DNA from 4 places in the Brevibacillus nigriterrae genome. Region 4 is predicted to be linked to each of the others. Evidence: riboswitches for the same ligand, from Rfam matches in the RefSeq annotation. Region 4 holds a riboswitch; each other region holds the start of a gene.
The links. Region 4 has a riboswitch for cobalamin ahead of ACPW7N_RS06210 (prenyltransferase/squalene oxidase repeat-containing protein). Riboswitches for the same ligand answer to the same signal wherever they lie in the genome.

Region 1 (4,540 bases), on a different contig from region 4:
AATGGTGATCGCCGAAGTAGTGCCCCAGAGCGAATGTGATGTCAGGGAATCGCTCACGGGATTGTACGGTGTAGAGCTCAAGTCTCTTGATCAAAACTCCTGTGAAGAGCAGGTACGGGAGAATGACTACATGTTTGGCTCCTAACTTCAAACAACGTTCCACTCCTTCGTCAAAGGAAGGGGAGGTAACCCCCATAAAGGCAGTTTCTACAATTTTGGCTTTTCGTTGTTCCCAGAACAGACGAGACATTTTGTAAATTTCACTGTTGGCATCTGCATCACTGCTGCCTCTGCCAACGATCAGCACTGCCGTTTCTTCAGCGAGAGTTGAATCGGTTCCATCCACACGCCACTCTTCCACTGCTTCCTCAAATCGCTCAGCAAGCAATCGGACAATCTGATGATCAATTCCCACAGGTCTGGCGTAGGTGATCGAAATATGCGGGTGCTTCTCCTTGCAATGATCGATTTCTGCCGGAATGTGCAACTTGGCATGACCTGCGGCAAACAGCATCAACGGAACGACCACGATGTGGGTGGCTCCCCGCTTGATACATGTATCCAATCCTTGTTGCACAGTTGGATTTTCAAATTCCAAAAAGCAAGTCTCAATGATCGGAACTTCAATCTCTGGAGCGATTTTCTGTATGAATTGCCGTACCTCTTCGTTTCCTTCCCAATCCTTGCTGCCGTGTCCTACGAACAGTACTGCGTTCATCATTACTCCTCCTTTTTTTCTTTATTCTCCACACGCAGACTCATCTACCAACACCGTAGCGCCTTCCTGATAGATAAAGCCGTTGATTACTCCTTTGCGTTTAAAGAATTTATGGAAACGTTCATTAGGAAAAGCCTCCTGTTTGAACTTTGCTACGATTTGTTCCATGACGAAAATAATCTCACTCGGGTCAATGCCTTCTGCAACAGGAACCCCTGCATGGGCGTTGCGGCCTACTGTTTTGGCTCCCAGGAACAAGTCGAATTTGCCTGCTCGATAAACCAGCCCGATATCCTCGTTGACGGCACTGTAGCAGGTCATCCCACAACCATTTATCCCAATTCTCAATTCCTTGGGCATCTCCAAGCCGCCTAATCGCTCTTGCAAGGCTTCCGCATAAGGAATTCCCTCTGGTTTTTCTCCATTGCAGAAATCGCACGCCTTGATTTGTACGACGTCTCCGACTGGCATGACGAGCAGACCTGCTTGCTTCAATCGATTGGTTATCTCGTCAGGTTGGCTGGTTGGAATCCGCAAAATAATCTGGTGATGTGGTGTGTACTCAATCTCGCCTGTGTCTCCTGCAACCTCAGCAATGGCAACCAACTGAGCCGGGCTCAACTTTTTGCTTACCACTCCGGGGCTGACGGCGCATTCGAAGATCATTTGCTGCTGAAAGGGCGAATTTGAGGCAACCGCCACCGAAGAAGCACTTGCCGTCTCTTGTGTACCTTTGACAGCCTGCACGGCGTCCATTGCCCACTCAAATGGGGTACGTGATGTCGATACAGTCTCCACCACCGTATCTATTGGTGATACCGCATCCAACGCCCACGGTTCATTCTCTTTGCGAAGCCGCTGATGCAAAGCGAGTGGCTGCTCATCCTTGGTCAACGTATACTTGCGCTGATATCCCCGAGGCGTGATCATTTTGCCGTCATACATAAACGTTGACGAGTTCCCGACAATCACCGTCGAGAGCATCCCGATCTCGCAATCCAGCATGTGTTCCAGCGTTGTTATTTCGATTTTTTGTCGATCCCGATAGGCGCTCTTCACAAGGCCAACCGGTGTATCTGGCGATCGATATTGACTGATGATTCGCTTCGCTTCCTCGATCTGTCTTGTACGCTTCCCGCTTTTCGGGTTGTACAAGGCAATCACGAAATCAGCCGATGCAGCAGCATCAATTCGTTTGGCAATCAACTCCCACGGTGTCAAATGATCACTTAAGCTGATCGTGCAGGCATCGTGCATCGTAGGCGCTCCAAGCAGGGCAGCACACGAATTGATCGCAGAGATGCCTGGAATGACTTCAACCTTGACCCCTTCCGCTTCCCTCCAGCCTTTTTCCACCAAGACTTCATAAATGAGTCCAGCCATACCATACACGCCAGCATCTCCACTGGAAATGACAGCTACGGTATGACCCAACTCTGCCTGTCGGACCGCTTCCCGTGCGCGTGCCACTTCCTCGGTCATGCCTGTACTGAGAACTTCCTGTGTCGTCAACAAATCCTTGATCAGATCAACGTAGGTGTTGTAGCCAATAATGATGTTGCTCTCTTCGATGGCTTCTTTTGCCCGCTTCGTAATGTGATCTTCACTCCCCGGACCAAACCCGATAACCAATAATTTTCCACTCATCTTGTTACTCTCCGCCTTTCGTCCCCTGTGTCGCTACCTCTTCAAGAAAATATAAAAAGGCATTTCCAACCCACAATTGATGGTTAGAAATGCCTGAAGTCTTTTACTCTCGCAAGGTAAAAATTCCTCTCATTCTAAACACCCCCTATATCCACGTAGGTTCTGATGTTGATAAAAAAGGCAGGTCTCCTGACTAAGGGCTCTCTTCAAACACCTTCCCAGACATAAAGCTTCCAGTGGTTTCTTTCGTTTGAAGACTGCTTGCTTCACTTAGAGCAAGCACCCATCACAGTGGCGGGACCGTCCCGGATTTGCACCGGACTTCCCTTTTAAGCTGGTCATTTGCACCTACAAACAGGCAGCACCTGACAAGCACCTTTTTCTTTAAAATATTCAGTTAGATAGAGTTTCTGAACAGCATGGCACAGATAAAAAATGCAACTGCCAGAATCGAAACCAGTTTCATCAGCTCAACGGTCACACCTATATCATTTACCTGCAAGCTGCGATGAGGATCGCCCATCTGCGCTCGAAAGGAAGCGACTCCCTTGTAGTAGTTCAGGCCACCTAATTGGATTCCCAACGCACCTGCTACACCTGCCTCAGGAATTCCGCTATTTGGACTGGGATGCAGCTTGGCATCTCGCAAAATCATGCTCCAGCAAGCTCGCCAGTTTAATCTCTTGATCCCGCATGCCAGTACGAGCAACAGTCCTGTGATCCGTGCGGGCAGGTAATTCAGCAGATCATCCAATCGTGCAGATGCCCATCCGAGATACAGATAGCGATCATTTTTGTAACCCACCATGGAATCCAGCGTATTGGTTGCCCGATAGAGAAAGGCGAGCGGTGCCCCTCCGATTGCGGCAAAGAATAGCGGCGAGATGATTGCATCGACGATATTTTCAGCCACCGTTTCTACGGCACCCCGGCAAATCTCCGGCTCATCAAGCTGCTCCGTATCTCTGCCGACCACCATGGACAATGATTGTCTCGCCTTCTCCCGATCGTTGTTGACAAGGTGATGATAGATTTGCAATCCAGCCTCAGCCAATCCTTTGGTAGCAAGCGTAGTAGAGATAAGCCAAATCTCCAGCGCTGTCCCAAGCCACGGATGAATCCGGGAGACTCCTTCTAGCAACAACCAGATGACAGCACAACTGCCTCCTGCAATGACGAGTGGAAAAAGCAATCCTGCCCATCGTAGCGAACGGTCGGAATGGGCAAAGGAACGAATCCACTTTTCCAGCATGGTTATTCCATACCCGATCCAAACAACGGGATGTGGGAGCGAGCGAGGATCACCAACGATTCGATCCACGATATAAGCGGCAAGCAGAATACCAGCTTCTTTCATCTTTTCCCCCACGTTACAAGGTTATTTTCGGGCTACACAAAATAGTCATGGACTGTTTTAGTAAAAAACGTCTCGACGTTTTTTATAAATAGGGACATGCTCGCTTGCGGGCTACACAAAATAGTCATGGACTGTTTTGTGTCACAACGGCTTCATAGACGGACTTGTACACCAATCTGCCTATGGCATAGCCAATTGTGGTAGCAGTTCCGGCAAAGGCATGAAATCCTTGATCCAGCCCATGCGGTTGTGAAGCTAGCACGATGGCATCACTAGTTGTTCCTGTTGCAATTCCGCCTTTGCGGTCAACAATCTGTAAATCTTGCAGTGCGGCACATTTTGCCTCAGTTGCCGTCATGATGCCATTCACCATTGCCGCTGGTGTCAATGTGGCATCAATGAATACAAAAACATTGATAGTACCCGCTTGATAGGCTGAAAAAGTTTCTCTCTTCAGTCCGGCACGTGCACTATTCCCCGTACCTGCTGTGGCACAAGCGATCATTCGGAAATGGTCGCCTTCCTTGGCGTGGAAGGAAGCATGAGAAAGCTTGGCGGCAGTAAGCAATCCAACACTCTTTTCTACTGGATACCCTCGCCCGTCTATAAACTCTTTCATCATTTCCATTGGATCATCACAGTTGAAATCCAGTGGAACACTCCCGTTGATAAAGTGGGTGGCTTCACAGGTTCCACCTCTCCAAAGAGCACTGCTGACCGTGTTCATTGCTCTTTCACTTTGCATCACAAGATGATCTTCCTTGGAAAAAAACTGAAGTTCCGGCCAAATCACTGAACGCCAGCTTTCGTTTCCGTTA
Region 2 (4,540 bases), on a different contig from region 4:
ATGGCCAACATATCTCCCCGCCCGATTGGCGTCTGTTTCACCATGTCGCACCCAAATCAGTCTCACACAAACCATCTCCCTGTGCCAACAATACTGAGCAAGGCAATCGTTTCACACCATTCAATACAAGCACCATAACAATCGCCCGTGAGTCCGCCCAATTTGCGAGCAATGTGAGAGCAAAGCCAAAATCCACCAATCGCCGTTATTGCAATTACCAGTAATGCCTGAGCACCGCCAATCAACCATCCGAGGATGACTGTCAGCAGTACGCCTAAGAACAAATACTTCCCTTGCAGCCCGCCTCGCATCCCACTTCCTAGGCCAGCTTTTGAGGCATACGGCCAGATCTGAATGGCGAACAGTACAAACGTACGAGCACAAACGGGAATGAGGATCAACCACATGCCATGATAGATTCCCTGAAGCTCATAAAGGGCGGAACCTTTTACCATCAAGAGCATCAGTACGGCCAGAACTCCCATCGCCCCGACACGGCTGTCCTTCATAATTTCGAGCATTTTATCTCGCTCTCGATTGCTGCCTAACCCGTCAGCAAGATCCATCCACCCGTCCAGATGGAGGCCCCCCGTAATATAGATCCAGAATACGAGCGTGAGCACCGTGGACAACTGAGAGGAAAACCACATTTCTGTCAATGTGTGAATCCCCATCAACAAACCGCCAATCACGAGGCCCACGAGCGGATAATAGTTTACACTTTTACCCCAATCCTCTTCCGAATAGTTATGGGTGGGAATCGGGACTCTCGTGAAGAAAGACAGGGCAAGCAGAAATGGCTTCATCCTTTGATCCTCCTGGGAATTCCGCAGAAGACCACATACACAGATTCAGCCTGACTGGCCAGCAATTGATTGGCTTCGCCCAACAAATCCGCATACCAGCGCCCCAGAGATGAGAGTGCTACTCCGCCCAGTCCTACCTCATTGGTAACAACCAGGTACGTCCGTTTGTCTTCGTTCATTGCCTGTACCCATTGCTGAATGGAAAGCAAAATCTGTTGCTGAATCTCCTGGTCGTACATCTTCTCCTCCGGGATCTGAATCAAACGGTTGCTGATCCAATTCGAGAGGCAGTCTACAAGCACGACCTCATAAGCTGGAGAAGAAACGAACATTTCTTCCAGGTGATTGGAAATCTCCAGCAACCCCCAATCAGCAGGACGACGGATTTGATGAAGCTGGATGCGGTGAGCCATTTCACTGTCCCAGGCTTTGCCTGTAGCCACGTACAACACTTTGCCAGTGGATGGTTCCAAAACCAGTTCATGAGCCAACTCTTCGGCAATTCTGCTCTTCCCTGACCGTACTCCTCCTGTGATAACGACAATACTCACTTACTCCCCCCGCCTCTCAGCCGTGTCTTTATCTTTGATTGAATCCTTGACCGTATCCCTGACTTCTATCATGGCAGCAAGCAGTTGTTCATTTTCTTCTCTCGTTCTTACCGCAATGCGAAAATGATAAGGCGATAATCCAGGATACATCGAGCAGTTACGGATCAGTATCCCTTTGTATCCCGTTTTTTGCTGAAGTTCATCTGCCGTGATTTCATCGGTGCAGCGAACCAAGAGATAATTGGCCTCACTGGGCATCACGCTCCAGCCAAGCTTTCGTTGCAATTGCTCAACAAGAAAAGCTCTCTCTGTCCGAATCAACTGACGTGTCTCTTGCTCATAATGCTCTTCTTTGACACACTGTTCTCCTGCAAGCAATGCCAATCCGTTGACACTCCACGTCACCTGTTTTTGTTTCATTCGATCGATCAACGCAGGATGGGCAATCGTATAGCCCAATCGCAAACCCGGTATCGCAAACATTTTGGTAAGCGAACGAATCAGCATGACTCGAGGAAACCGTTCCAGCTCATCCAGCAACGTAAGCTTGGAGCCATCCTCCACAAAGTGCAGGAATGCTTCATCCACTGCCAGATAAGTATTCGTGTGATCACACCACTTTGCCATCTCAATCAATTCATCTTTCGAATAAACCGTCCCTGTGGGGTTGTTCGGGCTGCCGATGAACACCAGATCTGTCTCTACAAATAATGGATACAGTTCATCTTTCCTCGCTTTGAAGCGCTCGACTTCCTTTGTATAACAGGCGATAATCTCAGCACCAAATTGTTTCGCCAACGTCTCGTATTCAGAGAAACAAGGATAAACGACCCCTACTTTCCTCGGCGCAAGTGCCAGAATCGCAAGTGCCATGCACTCGGCAGCACCGTTGCCTGGCAGTATCCACGCATCTGAAATCTGAAGCTTGTCGGCCAGTACTCTCCGAAATGAGCGATGCCCTGGATCAGGGTAGTGAACGATGGCCGTTAACCCTTCACGGATACTCTGCAAAATAGAATCCGGCGGCCCGAGCGGATTAATATTGGCGCTAAAATCCAGCATCTTCTCTCGCAAAATCCCAAAATGAGCTTCCGCAGTAACCAGGTCCCCGCCATGTCCGAATTGCTCCAATTGGCTCATCAGTATTCAATCCCCCGTACGGCTGGAATTCCTTCGTCATAGTAATGTCTGATTGCTTTCATTTCCGTAACCAGATCAGCCACAGCCATTAGTTCAGGGTGAGCATTGCGTCCCGTAATGACGAGATGCAATTGACGGGGGCGAGTACGGATCAACTCCATTACTTCTGCAAAGGGCAGGACATCTTCAATAGGAAACCGATTGATCGCAAGCGCATTATTCAATTCGTCAAGAATAATCAGGTCATAACTGCCGCTTTGAACCTTTTCCTTGGTTAAAGCCCACGCACTTTTCAAAGCTTCTCGATGTTCTTCCGGGGTTTTGGTCCAGGTAAAGCCTGCTCCCATCTGATGAATTTCTACGCCCAACTTCTCCAGCGTCAATTTTTCACCATACGTCCGCTCTGGCGACTTGATAAACTGAATCATCAGTACATTCAACCCTTGCCCAATCGCCCGAACAATCAATCCCAATGCAGCCGTTGTTTTCCCTTTTCCTTCTCCCGTATGGACAAGAAGCAGCCCTCTTTCTTTCGTTTTCACGCCTCTCCCCCCAAACATCCACAATAAAAAACGCTTTGACTCCCATCGGAATCAAAGCGTAAGCAGCAAGTATCAAGCGTCTGCAGACCTTTCCTTTAACCCGAAGGAATAGAAGTCGTATCCATTCAGGCAGGTCTCCTGGCTCAAGGATCATCGTTTTACTCCCCCTTCCCGTCTCGAACAGACAGTGGGCGCTGAAAGCAGTGAAGCAAAACTCCCCTTTTACAGTGGCGGGACCGCGTTGGTTTTTCACCAAACTTCCCTTTTAACCTCACGTACACTTCGTGAGGACCTGATTGCATTCGATATTCAATTGTTCATGATCTGCAAAACTATATCTCTAATCATAACAAAGTACGAAGAGGAATCAAGCACTATTTCGGTAGGTGTGTGCAAATGCCGTTATCCCTTGCCTTTGACAGGAAGTGTGACAAAAAAGGTAGCCCCTGCTCCTTCTTCGCTTTCTACACGAATTTTGCCTCCATGTGATTCCACGATCCACTTGGCGATCGACAGGCCCAAGCCCGTTCCTTCTACTGTTCGAGACCTCATTTTGTCTCCCTGGAAGAATCGGTCAAACACAAAGGGGATATCTTCCTTAGCAATGCCAATTCCCTGATCACTGACTGATACTGTCACCCAATTTCCGTCTCTTCGGCACTCAACCGTAATGAGCCCGTGATCGAGTGAATATTTCAACGCATTATCCAGCAAGATGACCAGCAACTGCCGGACTCGCTCCTCATCAGCCACGATTTCAACCACTGGTTCCAGCTTGGTTTCGATTTGAATTTGCTTGAGCGTGGCCAATTGGCGAAAGGATTGTACACTGGAAGTAATCAGCTCATCGACAAACAGTTTCTTTTTGATCAGTTGCACCTCGTCTGAGTCCGAGCGGGCAAGTGTCAAAAGATCAGAAACCAGTTTATTCAGCCTTCTCGTCTCCTGAATTCCGACGACGATATTCTCGCTTTCCTGTTCAATCGTATGGTCAGGATTGCGAAAAAGCCGTTCGAGGTGAATCTGGATAACTGACAATGGTGTACGCAATTCATGGGAAGCATCTGCGACGAACTGCTGCTGTTTCTCCCATGCTGACTGAATCGGAATCAATGCTCTCTTGGCAAGGAACAGCCCAATAATGACCGCAATGAGTATGCTGATGGCACTGCCAATTCCAATCACCTGAAGCAGACTGCCGAGCATCTCCTCTTCCGGTTCAAGATTATAGACAAGCTGAACCGTACGAAGCTCTTTGAACGGGCCTTGGGCAGGATTTCTTGCTGCTTCGATATTCAATGTGTACACCCGGCAAGGCTGCCCATTTACGGTGACTGTAGCCAAGCCTTCCATCTCGGTGAACTGTAGCAACGGGTCAATATCTGACCTCTCCACCATGTTATTGTCCGTGCTGGCAATCAATTGGCCCTTGTCTTTCCAAAACAGAGTAATGATTCGATGGTCAGGAGCGATCAGTCGCCTTTTCTCGCCTTTTGGAAAA
Region 3 (4,540 bases), on a different contig from region 4:
CACCATCGTGCATGACAATGATCTCATCGGCCCACTGATAGGCAAGATTGACGTCATGGGTTGACAGGATAATGGTCTTGTTTTGTTGGTGGATATGATCGAGCACTTGCATGATCTGCCTTGAAAAATAGGAATCCAGCCCAGCAGTCGGCTCATCGAGAATGATGACTTCCGGTTCCATCGCAAGGACTCCTGCAATCGCTACACGCTTTTTTTGACCGATGCTTAAAAAATGAGTGGGTTTATCTTTTAAAGGCGTTGTTTCTGTCAGTTCCATTGCCCATTCGACTTTTCGCAGAACGTCTTCCCTGGATAGCCCTAAGTTTTGCGGGCCAAAGGAAATGTCCTCCAGCACACTGGCTGAAAACAACTGGGCATCCGGGTCCTGAAAAACAATGCCTACCTGTTTGCGCAACGAGCGAAGCGAATCCCGGCTATACGTAATGTCTTTTCCCAGAAAACGGATCGTTCCGCTTGTTGGTCGGAGGATGCCATTCAAGTGCAAAAACAGCGTCGATTTGCCTGCGCCATTGTTGCCCAAGAGTGCGATTTTTTTCCCTTGCTGGATGCTAAGTGTAATGTTTTTCAGAGCCAATGTGTTATCGATATAAGTATGGGTTATTTGCTCGATGTCAAAAAGAAGCGGCTTCATTTTTTCAATATCCTCCAAATTGCCAATATACCGTAAGCATGGCAGTGAATATCCCTGCGATTAAAAACCAGTTCAAAAAAGAGACAGGATACGTTTGTTCTACCAGTACAATATCATTCTCGTAGCAGCGGGAGTCCATCGCAATGGATAGCTGACTGGATCGATGGAATGATTTCAAAAACAAGGTGGCGACAAGCTGACCAAGTGACTTGAGGCTTTGTCGAATGGTGATGTAACCCAAGCGGGACGTCTGTGCCTGATGGATCATGGCTGCTGTCTCCAGGAAAACAAAGATAAAGCGATAGGTTAATGCGATCAGGTCAAGCAGCAGGGGGGGCAGTCTCAGTTTGCGCAGAAGCCCCAGCATGACGGTAATCGGTGTGGTCAGGATGAGAAAGTACAGACAACTGATACCCCCCAGTACACGAAAGATTAGGTTCACAACCTGCTCCATACTCGACTTGCTAATAAAAATCTGCCAATTCCACACATGCACATTCCAAATCGGGTGAACGATCGCTGCCTGTCCATCGGTGACTGAAAAAAGCAGGGTAATCACACCTGAAAGCAAGAAAAATACAGGTGCCAACAGAAGTTTTCCATAATAGGAAGAGGGAATACGTGCTGCCCAGACAACAAAAGTACTCATTACAAGAAACGTGATGAGTGAAACCAAGGGGTCCTTCGCAATCAGTGAAAAGAGAAGCAGACCAAGCGAAAGGGTCGCCTTTTCGACTGGGTGAACATGTCGTAACCGATTGAAATAAGCATACTTATCAATCAGCAGCATGATACACCTTTTCTTCCTGCTGCTCGTCTCGCTTGCTCTTTCCCCTCATGAAACCGATATAATAACCAATGAAACCTGCCCCAATCGCTGCCTGCAGAGCAAAAAGTAAGCTCTCAATTTCGGCACTAGGAGGTTCCCAAACGCTGGTAAACCAAGGCTCATAGTCAGGAGAGATTTCCTGGATGGCAGCTTCGGCCTGACCATCGGCTCCGCTAAACTCTGCCCCTTGCTGGATAAAAAGCGGAACGACGGCGAGGAAAACCACTACAAGCAGTAGCAACGTGTTCTTTTTCATGTTAGCGTGCCTCCTTGGTCAAGATTTGCAGCATCTTTAATTCTCTGAAATTATATTTGGTCAGGATGTTCATCACGATGACGGTCAATAGTCCTTCACTAATCGCCAACGGAATTTGGGTCAGAGCAAAAATACCTGAAAACTTGGCAAAGGAAGCGAATACGCCACCGACCTCAGAAGGAAAGGACAACGCAAGCTGGATCGATGTCATGAGATAGGTACCGAGATCCCCTAACGTAGCTGCCAAAAATACAGCCACGGAAAATGATAAACCCGCCTTTGTAGAAGCTTTATAGACAAAATAGGCAAGGAAGGGACCGACGACCGCCATGGAAAAGGCATTGGCACCTAACGTCGTTAAACCACCATGAGCTAACAGTAACGATTGAAACAGGAGAACGATAAATCCGACGACGCTCATTGCTGTCGGGCCAAACAAAACGGTGCCAAGCCCAACTCCGGTAGGATGCGAGCAACTGCCGGTCACAGAAGGAATCTTTAAGGCGGATAATACAAAGGCAAATGCACCGGATAGGCCCAGCATCATTTTGATTTCAGGATGTTGCTTTACTTTCTTCTGAATGGAGTACAGGCCCACGAGTAAAAAAGGAATGGTCACAGCCCACCAGAATAATGACCATCGGACGGGCAGGAAACCTTCCATGATGTGCATTGCGTATGCTTGCTCTGGAATACATAGGAACATAAACAAGAAAAAGACGCTCATTTTCAACTGTTTCATCAGTATCACTCCCACTTTACTAAATGTACGACTAACAAAAATAAAAAAGCACTTCTTTCCATTTGGAAAAGAAGTGCGTTACTACGACATGATATATCGCTTGATGGTTTCGGGGCTTGCCCTGTTATTCATTCTCGCCATCATCGTAAACACCTCCCTAACTCCCGTAGGTTTTGCAGTGTTTGTTCTCTATGGCAGGTCTCCTGACTTAGCTTCAACCATCTGTTTCGCCTTCCCAGTCTTGGAACCAGTGGCATTAGAAACAGATGTCAGCATCACAGTGGCGGGTCCGTGTCGGATTTGTACCGAACTTCCCTATTAAGCCGTTTGATCGAGATGTCAATCAAACAGCACCATAAAGCAACAATATTTGGTTGTTTTCATCAATTCTACTACATTGTTGGTAAAAATACTATCTCGAATACTTCTGCACCAGCGGCTTCGCCACTTTTTCAAGCAGAGATTTCAACAAGCGCCACGGGAGCTTTCGAACCCAGGGCAGATGATTGAGATAAACGGCATTATACTCAAAGCTCTCGAGTGCGCCCCGGGACTTTTTAAACTCGGCTGCGCCCGAGCTTGCATGCAAAAGATAGCCGTATTTCCTTGCATCGTACAGCAAAAGCAGGGAGATCATTCGATACAGCCCCCACTCTTTAGGGAGGCGTGTATCATAACCAAACAAAGGGGTAGTCATTACCCCGTCACGATGGAAATATCCGAGGATGGCATCTACATGGCCATCCTTTTTTAATAGCTTCATCTGGAGCAATCGCTCTTTGTGAGCCAGATGAAAGAATTCATCGGTAAACTGCGGGTTGTTGGGCGAGTACTTCTCCAGATACAACGCATTGTAATTATCGAGAATTCTTTGCATATCGTCTGCCAGAATTTCACCGTGTTCAACGACTTGGTAGGGGGTATGCGCCAGTATCTTTTCGTCTTTTCCCAAGTTGTAGCGTGCCCTTGAATTGATCCTTTGAGAAGTGTCCATTAGAAAGATTTGGCGACTTATCAGCATGTGAAAGCCCATCTGAGTGAGAGACTCAAACAGCGATTGATTCCGGTAGTCCTCGACAGAGCGAAAGATGATGGCATGGTCGGGGAACTTTTTTAAGAGAAACGCTTTGATTTGCGCCAGCTGCTCCCGCTTGATGTACGGGTAGAGATTTGTTGAGACCATCCAGTTGTTGACGATGACGACCTTGTTGATTGAAAGCAAGCGAAGCAACGAGCCAAAACCCGACAGAAAGCCGCCTAGTATTGATTCCAGCAGCGGATTTTTGATTAGATACAATTCCTCTTTGGTATAGGTAATGTACTGATCAAAAGGTGAAACGACATACGAGTTTCCATATTCAGCATCATTTACCGTGACTGGCAGAACCAACTCATCGACTGTTAGGATACCAACCCTAGTGTTTACATTGGCAATGTATTTCGCTGTTCCATTCTCGATGAACGGAGTCAGGAATTTTCGAGCGTACTGCTGGTTCTCGCTTTCTCCCCATTCGCACTCATGCAAATTCTTTTGATCATACCACCTGATCGTCATTGATTGGAAACCTTCTTTCCACCCGGCGTAGCTTTTTATCTGTTGGAACATGGTTATATGGATTGAAGCGAATGGTCGGGATTGCCGTTCCCAGTTCTGTGCACATAGATTCTATCGATGCTCTCACGAGGCTTTCCACCTGTTCTGGTGCATCCAGGTAGATCGTCATCTCCAGTGGGGAGTCCTGAACTACGATGTATTGTTCAAGCAATGAAGATGAGGCAATCACAGCTCTTCGGATAAAATCAGGGAAGACGGGGATGAGTCTCTCTCTCACCTTGCTGGAAGGCAAGTAAAACAGGTCATCACACCTGCCCTCAATGGCTTCTATCGCCGTAAAAAGGGAACCGCATGGACAAGCAGATTTCTTTTCAACCAGAATGTCGTTCAACCGATAACGGATGATCGGTTGGGCTTTGCGAGAAAAATCGGTAATAATCGGTGAGAATCTGCTTTTGGATTCATCGAGATAGTCTTTTTGAATGACAACCAAATCTTCGTTTACA
Region 4 (4,540 bases):
AGGATACATTCTTGGCCTGACGGAGTCGCTTCAGAAGCTCCTGATCATCTTGGCGTTCACTGCATGCATAGAATGGCAGTGTGCCGAACAGCATCCACATGTCTTCATCACGAACATCCAACATATGATGGATAGACGAACGCAATTGATCCAGTGATAATAATTCCATATCCCTTGCGAAATCGCTCGCGTACATCGGATGAACCTCATGTCGTTTACAGCCCAGTTCACGGACGAGCTCATGAATTTCTTTCAAGTGTGGCAATGTACGAATGTTGATCATTGTTTCTGCGGAGACAAATACGCCTGCTTCAGCCAGCTTTCGCGTATTTTCCAGCATATTTTGGAAAAGGATTTCAGCCTGTCCAAGCGAAACTGCGTGTGGTGTTTTTGCGTACACTATTGATAAGAACTCTTCGGCTGTCTTCCAGTTCATCGAGATGTGCATAACATCTATGTAAGGCAAAATAGTCTCATATCGGCTGTACGGCATGGTCATGTTGGAGTTGATCTGCGAACGAAGTCCCCGTTTGGCAGCATATTGCAAGAGGGGGAGAATGGTTTCATTCACGTTTCGTTCACTAAACATCGGTTCCCCGCCTGTTATACTGATGGTATGCAGATCTTCTGCTTCGTCAAGCCGATGTAAGAGTAGCTCAATTGGTAATTGTTCATCATCTTTGGCACTGAGCGTTTCACCAACGGCACAGTGTTCACAGCGTAAATTACACATATTCGTTACGGTAAACTCAACACTTGTCAATTTATAGTGAGGAGGCTTTGCCTGATATAACGGATCCCATGGGTCATACGCCGGGGTTAGTGGTTTGGATGGTGCATAACGAGTCAATTGAAAAACCTCCCTATTACAGACAATCATAAAATACTTTACCATTATATCGGGGAAAACGGAGAAGGAGAATATGAAATTATGATTACAGGAATCTCTTTTGGCCGTGGCGTTCTTTTTCATAATCGAAAAGTCCTGGCTTGTGCCGAAGTGAGGGGTGGGGTAATCCATAGCTGGGCAGAGCCCATTACCTTTCGTACCTTGTTCAAAATGTGGTGGAGAATCATCTTTGCCATCCCGTGGTACTATCAGTTATTTCATATTTGTCTCGTGCTTTCCATCTTGTTTTTTAACATAGACCCTCTGTGGCTGATCATTTATGGGGTAGGCTATCATTTTGTTTTTCCGAAGCAACTGAAGCAGTTCCACGGTGCGGAGCATAAAGTTTTTAGTTATCAGGGAGAAAAGAAGCTGGAACACTGGAACGAAATCCGTCAAGCGTCTATTGTGAACAGCGGATGTTCGACCAATTATGTTACTTATTTCTTTGTTTTCTTCCTGCCGGTTTGTTGGTTCTTGCCGCTGTGGGAGAGTGTACTGATTGGTGCGGGGGGAATGGTCGCCGGATTGATCGGGGAAAGATATATTCGTTCCTATTTGAAGCCGTTTTTCGTGATATCCGGTTTTCTTCAGAAATATGTAACCACAAAAGAACCAGAACGCATCCATCTGGAGACGGCTATTCGTTCGTACCGCCTGTTTCAACATATTCAAAAGTAAGGGATCGATTGATATGGGTACGAATAAGTTAATCTATGTCATGATCGGGTTGGTTGGATTAGCTTTGATCTTTCAGATATTTGGTCTCATGATCGAATACGTGTCAGATCATCAACGAGGAGCTATCCTGAGCAAATTTTCGACGATTTCGTTAGGTCTGTTCGTCTTGTTGCAAGGGGTTTGGCTCTACGCTGAAAAGAGGGACTGGATTTCATCTGTATTTTTTGTCCTATGTGCAGTTGGTTTTGTTTCCATCATCGTTCAAATGGTGTAAAAAAAGAACACCGACGGTTCCAAAAGGGGCCATCGGTGTTCTTTTTTCTGTGAAAAACGTCTCGACGTTTTTACCGAAGTAAATGCCAGATGTTACGCTGAGGCACCTTGTCATAAAAGTGGATGTGACCGCTTGCGGGCAACAAAACGGTCATGACCGTTTTTGTGCAAGCGATTATTTATCTTTGCCAATTGCAAAGAATGGGTTCACGGATGCAAACGTAGTATAGGAAGATTTCACAAGTTCTTGCACATTTTTTTGGAAGGTTGTTTGGAGTTCACGAGTTTCTTTTACGAAAGCTTCCAATTTTTCGATGTTTGCTTTGCGTGCTTCCTCTGACTGGTTCAGCAAGTCTTTTGCCTGTGATTGCGCTTGTTCTTGCAAAAAGCTAACGAATGCTGCAGTAGTCAATGCTGTATTAAAGATGGTTTCGTTGGCGGCTTGGAACACTTGAAAAGTTGCTTGCAACAATTGCTCCTGATTTTCAACTGTGTTTTGGCTCATTACCGATACCTCCTAGGTTATTCTGCCATTCATGTGAAAACGGCAGATAGTATAATATTGCTCTTATGTGTAATTTACACCTATGTGATATGCTCTGTCAATGCTTGAATTCAACATATTTTTCTTGTACTCCCTCTTACTGGTGTGATAGCATTTGAATGGACAATTGAATCAGTGTTGTTTTGGTGACGTTTTTTACGTTGAAAAGGGAAAGTGGTGCAATTCCACTACAGCCCCCGCTACTGTAATCACTGACACTCTTATTATTTGATGCCACTGGGAAACCTGGGAAGGCTGGATGAGGGTGAATGAAGTGTAAGTCAGGAGACCTGCCAGAACGAGGTACTGCCTTTTTCGGTGTGGAAAAAAGGGGTAAAAATCGTGTCAAGTGATGCAAGATCAAGCAGCTTTAGAAAGCTTTGCTCTCACGATAACAATCCCCCTGACCTCTGGTTTGGGGGTTTTTCTTGTGAAGAAGCAATGTACAAAACATTCAGTTAGATGGAAATGAGAAAGGGGAAAAGACTTATGCAAGCAGTTATCCGCTCTTTTACACATCGTTTCAGTTGGCTACTCATTCTTAGTCTGGTGCTTACTTCTGTTTTCCAAATGCAAACCGTTCAGGCAACATCTGACCTCGAAAACGGAGTAAACAGTTCTTTGAAGAAAACGGTGAAATATTATTACAAGAGTAACCGAAAATATGATTTCAACACGTTTGACTGGGAACTCATCGGCCTCAGTGCAGCGGGAGAGAAGCTGGCTACACGCAAATGGCAAGATAAAGCAGGCAAAACAGCGATTGATACTTGGGCAGGCAAAGCGAAAGACATCAAAGACGCTGGTTCATTGGCGAAGTTGTCAATCGGGTTGATCCATAACGGATACGATCCAACGAACTTTAATGGAATCAATCTGTTGGAGCGCATCGCTGATTCTCAAGAGAAAAATGGAAAAATGGGCGATGATACATACACCGTTTTCAACCACGTTTTGTCCATACTTGCCTTGGAAATGTACGAATACCCATATGACCGCAAGAAAGCAACTCAGTTCTTGTTGGAACGTTATGACGATTTCAATTTGATTGACGAAGATGCATTCACTCTAAATGCTCTTTCCTTACTGGAAGATCAAGACGGAGTGGAGGAAGCGAAAAAAGCGATTCTTGAAAAGCTGGAAAAAGAACAACAAGATGACGGGTCCTTCATTTCCTACGGCAGCGCAAGTCTCGATTCTACTATTCAGGTACTCATTGGGTTAACGACAATCGGTGAAGATGTGTTCGCAGAACCTTGGAATAAAAGTGTAGAGTTCCTGCTTGCTAACCAAATGGCTGACGGTGGATTCCAGGCGCTATGGCAGCCAGGCTCATCGAATGCATTCACAACAGAAAACGCTCTGATTGCCTTAGCAACCGTTCGTGAAGGAAACTCTCTCTTCCAGGTATTGACGGATAAAGAAAAAGCAGCACTCAAGGTCTATGTGCCCGTTGTCGATTTGTCCAAACAAGTGAAAGTATACGACGGATTGGATAACTTCCTTTCAGGTAAAGAAGTGAAACAAGCAGGCAACACATTCTCCATAAACGGAAAACAGTTGCTCATGCGTGTCAATGTTGAAGGAATTGCCAAAGAAGAGAAGCCAGTTGCCGTTATGGTCAAAGTGATGAAGGGTGCTGACGTTGTCGATGTAGCAATGGTGGAATCAAACTCATCAGCAGCACAGAACCTGACTGCCGGATTTACACTTGCGAGCGGAACCTACACCGTAGAAATCAACTACTGGTACGGATTAGCTGACAAACCTGAGGTAGCCAAGGAGAGCATTACCTTCGTTGCATCAGTGAAATAGGAGCTGACTTTCGATGAGACAAAAATGGCTTATTTGGCTGACATCTGCCGTTCTCCTGCTCACAAGTTGGATTTCTTCATCAGGATCAGGTATGGCGGAGGAAGCTACTGCCGCCATACAGGCCAAACAAGTCGAAAACAAATTGCAGGTGAACGGGAATACCAGTCCGACCGATCCGACCTGGGTACCACTGCTCGTCAAGGACGCACAAGGACAGCTTTTGTACTTTCAGGATGTGGGCGGCGGGGGCAAAGAATTTCAGCTTGAAATCAATTTGCCCGAGTGGACAGCATACGGAACGGCGGAAGCCATTCTCTACTCGGGTACTCCCGTTTCCC

Region 1: linked by a shared signal. The riboswitch ahead of cobJ (precorrin-3B C(17)-methyltransferase) and the one ahead of ACPW7N_RS06210 (prenyltransferase/squalene oxidase repeat-containing protein) in region 4 are both predicted to bind cobalamin.
Region 2: linked by a shared signal. The riboswitch ahead of cobO (cob(I)yrinic acid a,c-diamide adenosyltransferase) and the one ahead of ACPW7N_RS06210 (prenyltransferase/squalene oxidase repeat-containing protein) in region 4 are both predicted to bind cobalamin.
Region 3: linked by a shared signal. The riboswitch ahead of ACPW7N_RS11245 (energy-coupling factor ABC transporter permease) and the one ahead of ACPW7N_RS06210 (prenyltransferase/squalene oxidase repeat-containing protein) in region 4 are both predicted to bind cobalamin.

The regions. Positions count from the first base shown of each region.
Region 1 covers NZ_JBNCMT010000013.1:99,823-104,362, reverse strand. Annotated here, with positions in the region: gene ACPW7N_RS11915 (sirohydrochlorin chelatase) at 1-718, opposite strand, end outside; gene cobJ (precorrin-3B C(17)-methyltransferase) at 740-2,365, opposite strand; cobalamin riboswitch at 2,528-2,755, opposite strand; gene cbiB (adenosylcobinamide-phosphate synthase CbiB) at 2,763-3,722, opposite strand; gene ACPW7N_RS11900 (adenosylcobinamide amidohydrolase) at 3,847-4,540, opposite strand, start outside; gene ACPW7N_RS11895 (histidine phosphatase family protein) at 4,538-4,540, opposite strand, start outside.
Region 2 covers NZ_JBNCMT010000013.1:94,722-99,261, reverse strand. Annotated here, with positions in the region: gene ACPW7N_RS11895 (histidine phosphatase family protein) at 1-66, opposite strand, end outside; gene cobS (adenosylcobinamide-GDP ribazoletransferase) at 63-806, opposite strand; gene ACPW7N_RS11885 (bifunctional adenosylcobinamide kinase/adenosylcobinamide-phosphate guanylyltransferase) at 803-1,357, opposite strand; gene cobD (threonine-phosphate decarboxylase CobD) at 1,358-2,497, opposite strand; gene cobO (cob(I)yrinic acid a,c-diamide adenosyltransferase) at 2,497-3,057, opposite strand; cobalamin riboswitch at 3,151-3,350, opposite strand; gene ACPW7N_RS11870 (sensor histidine kinase) at 3,442-4,540, opposite strand, start outside.
Region 3 covers NZ_JBNCMT010000012.1:110,406-114,945, reverse strand. Annotated here, with positions in the region: gene ACPW7N_RS11260 (energy-coupling factor ABC transporter ATP-binding protein) at 1-652, opposite strand, end outside; gene cbiQ (cobalt ECF transporter T component CbiQ) at 657-1,442, opposite strand; gene ACPW7N_RS11250 (energy-coupling factor ABC transporter substrate-binding protein) at 1,429-1,737, opposite strand; gene ACPW7N_RS11245 (energy-coupling factor ABC transporter permease) at 1,739-2,479, opposite strand; cobalamin riboswitch at 2,656-2,852, opposite strand; gene ACPW7N_RS11240 (GNAT family N-acetyltransferase) at 2,892-4,034, opposite strand; gene ACPW7N_RS11235 (F390 synthetase-related protein) at 4,015-4,540, opposite strand, start outside.
Region 4 covers NZ_JBNCMT010000006.1:67,316-71,855, reverse strand. Annotated here, with positions in the region: gene yfkAB (radical SAM/CxCxxxxC motif protein YfkAB) at 1-850, opposite strand, end outside; gene ACPW7N_RS06225 (DUF1385 domain-containing protein) at 932-1,570, shown strand; gene ACPW7N_RS06220 (hypothetical protein) at 1,584-1,844, shown strand; gene ACPW7N_RS06215 (hypothetical protein) at 2,019-2,348, opposite strand; cobalamin riboswitch at 2,515-2,699, shown strand; gene ACPW7N_RS06210 (prenyltransferase/squalene oxidase repeat-containing protein) at 2,877-4,202, shown strand; gene ACPW7N_RS06205 (S-layer homology domain-containing protein) at 4,216-4,540, shown strand, end outside.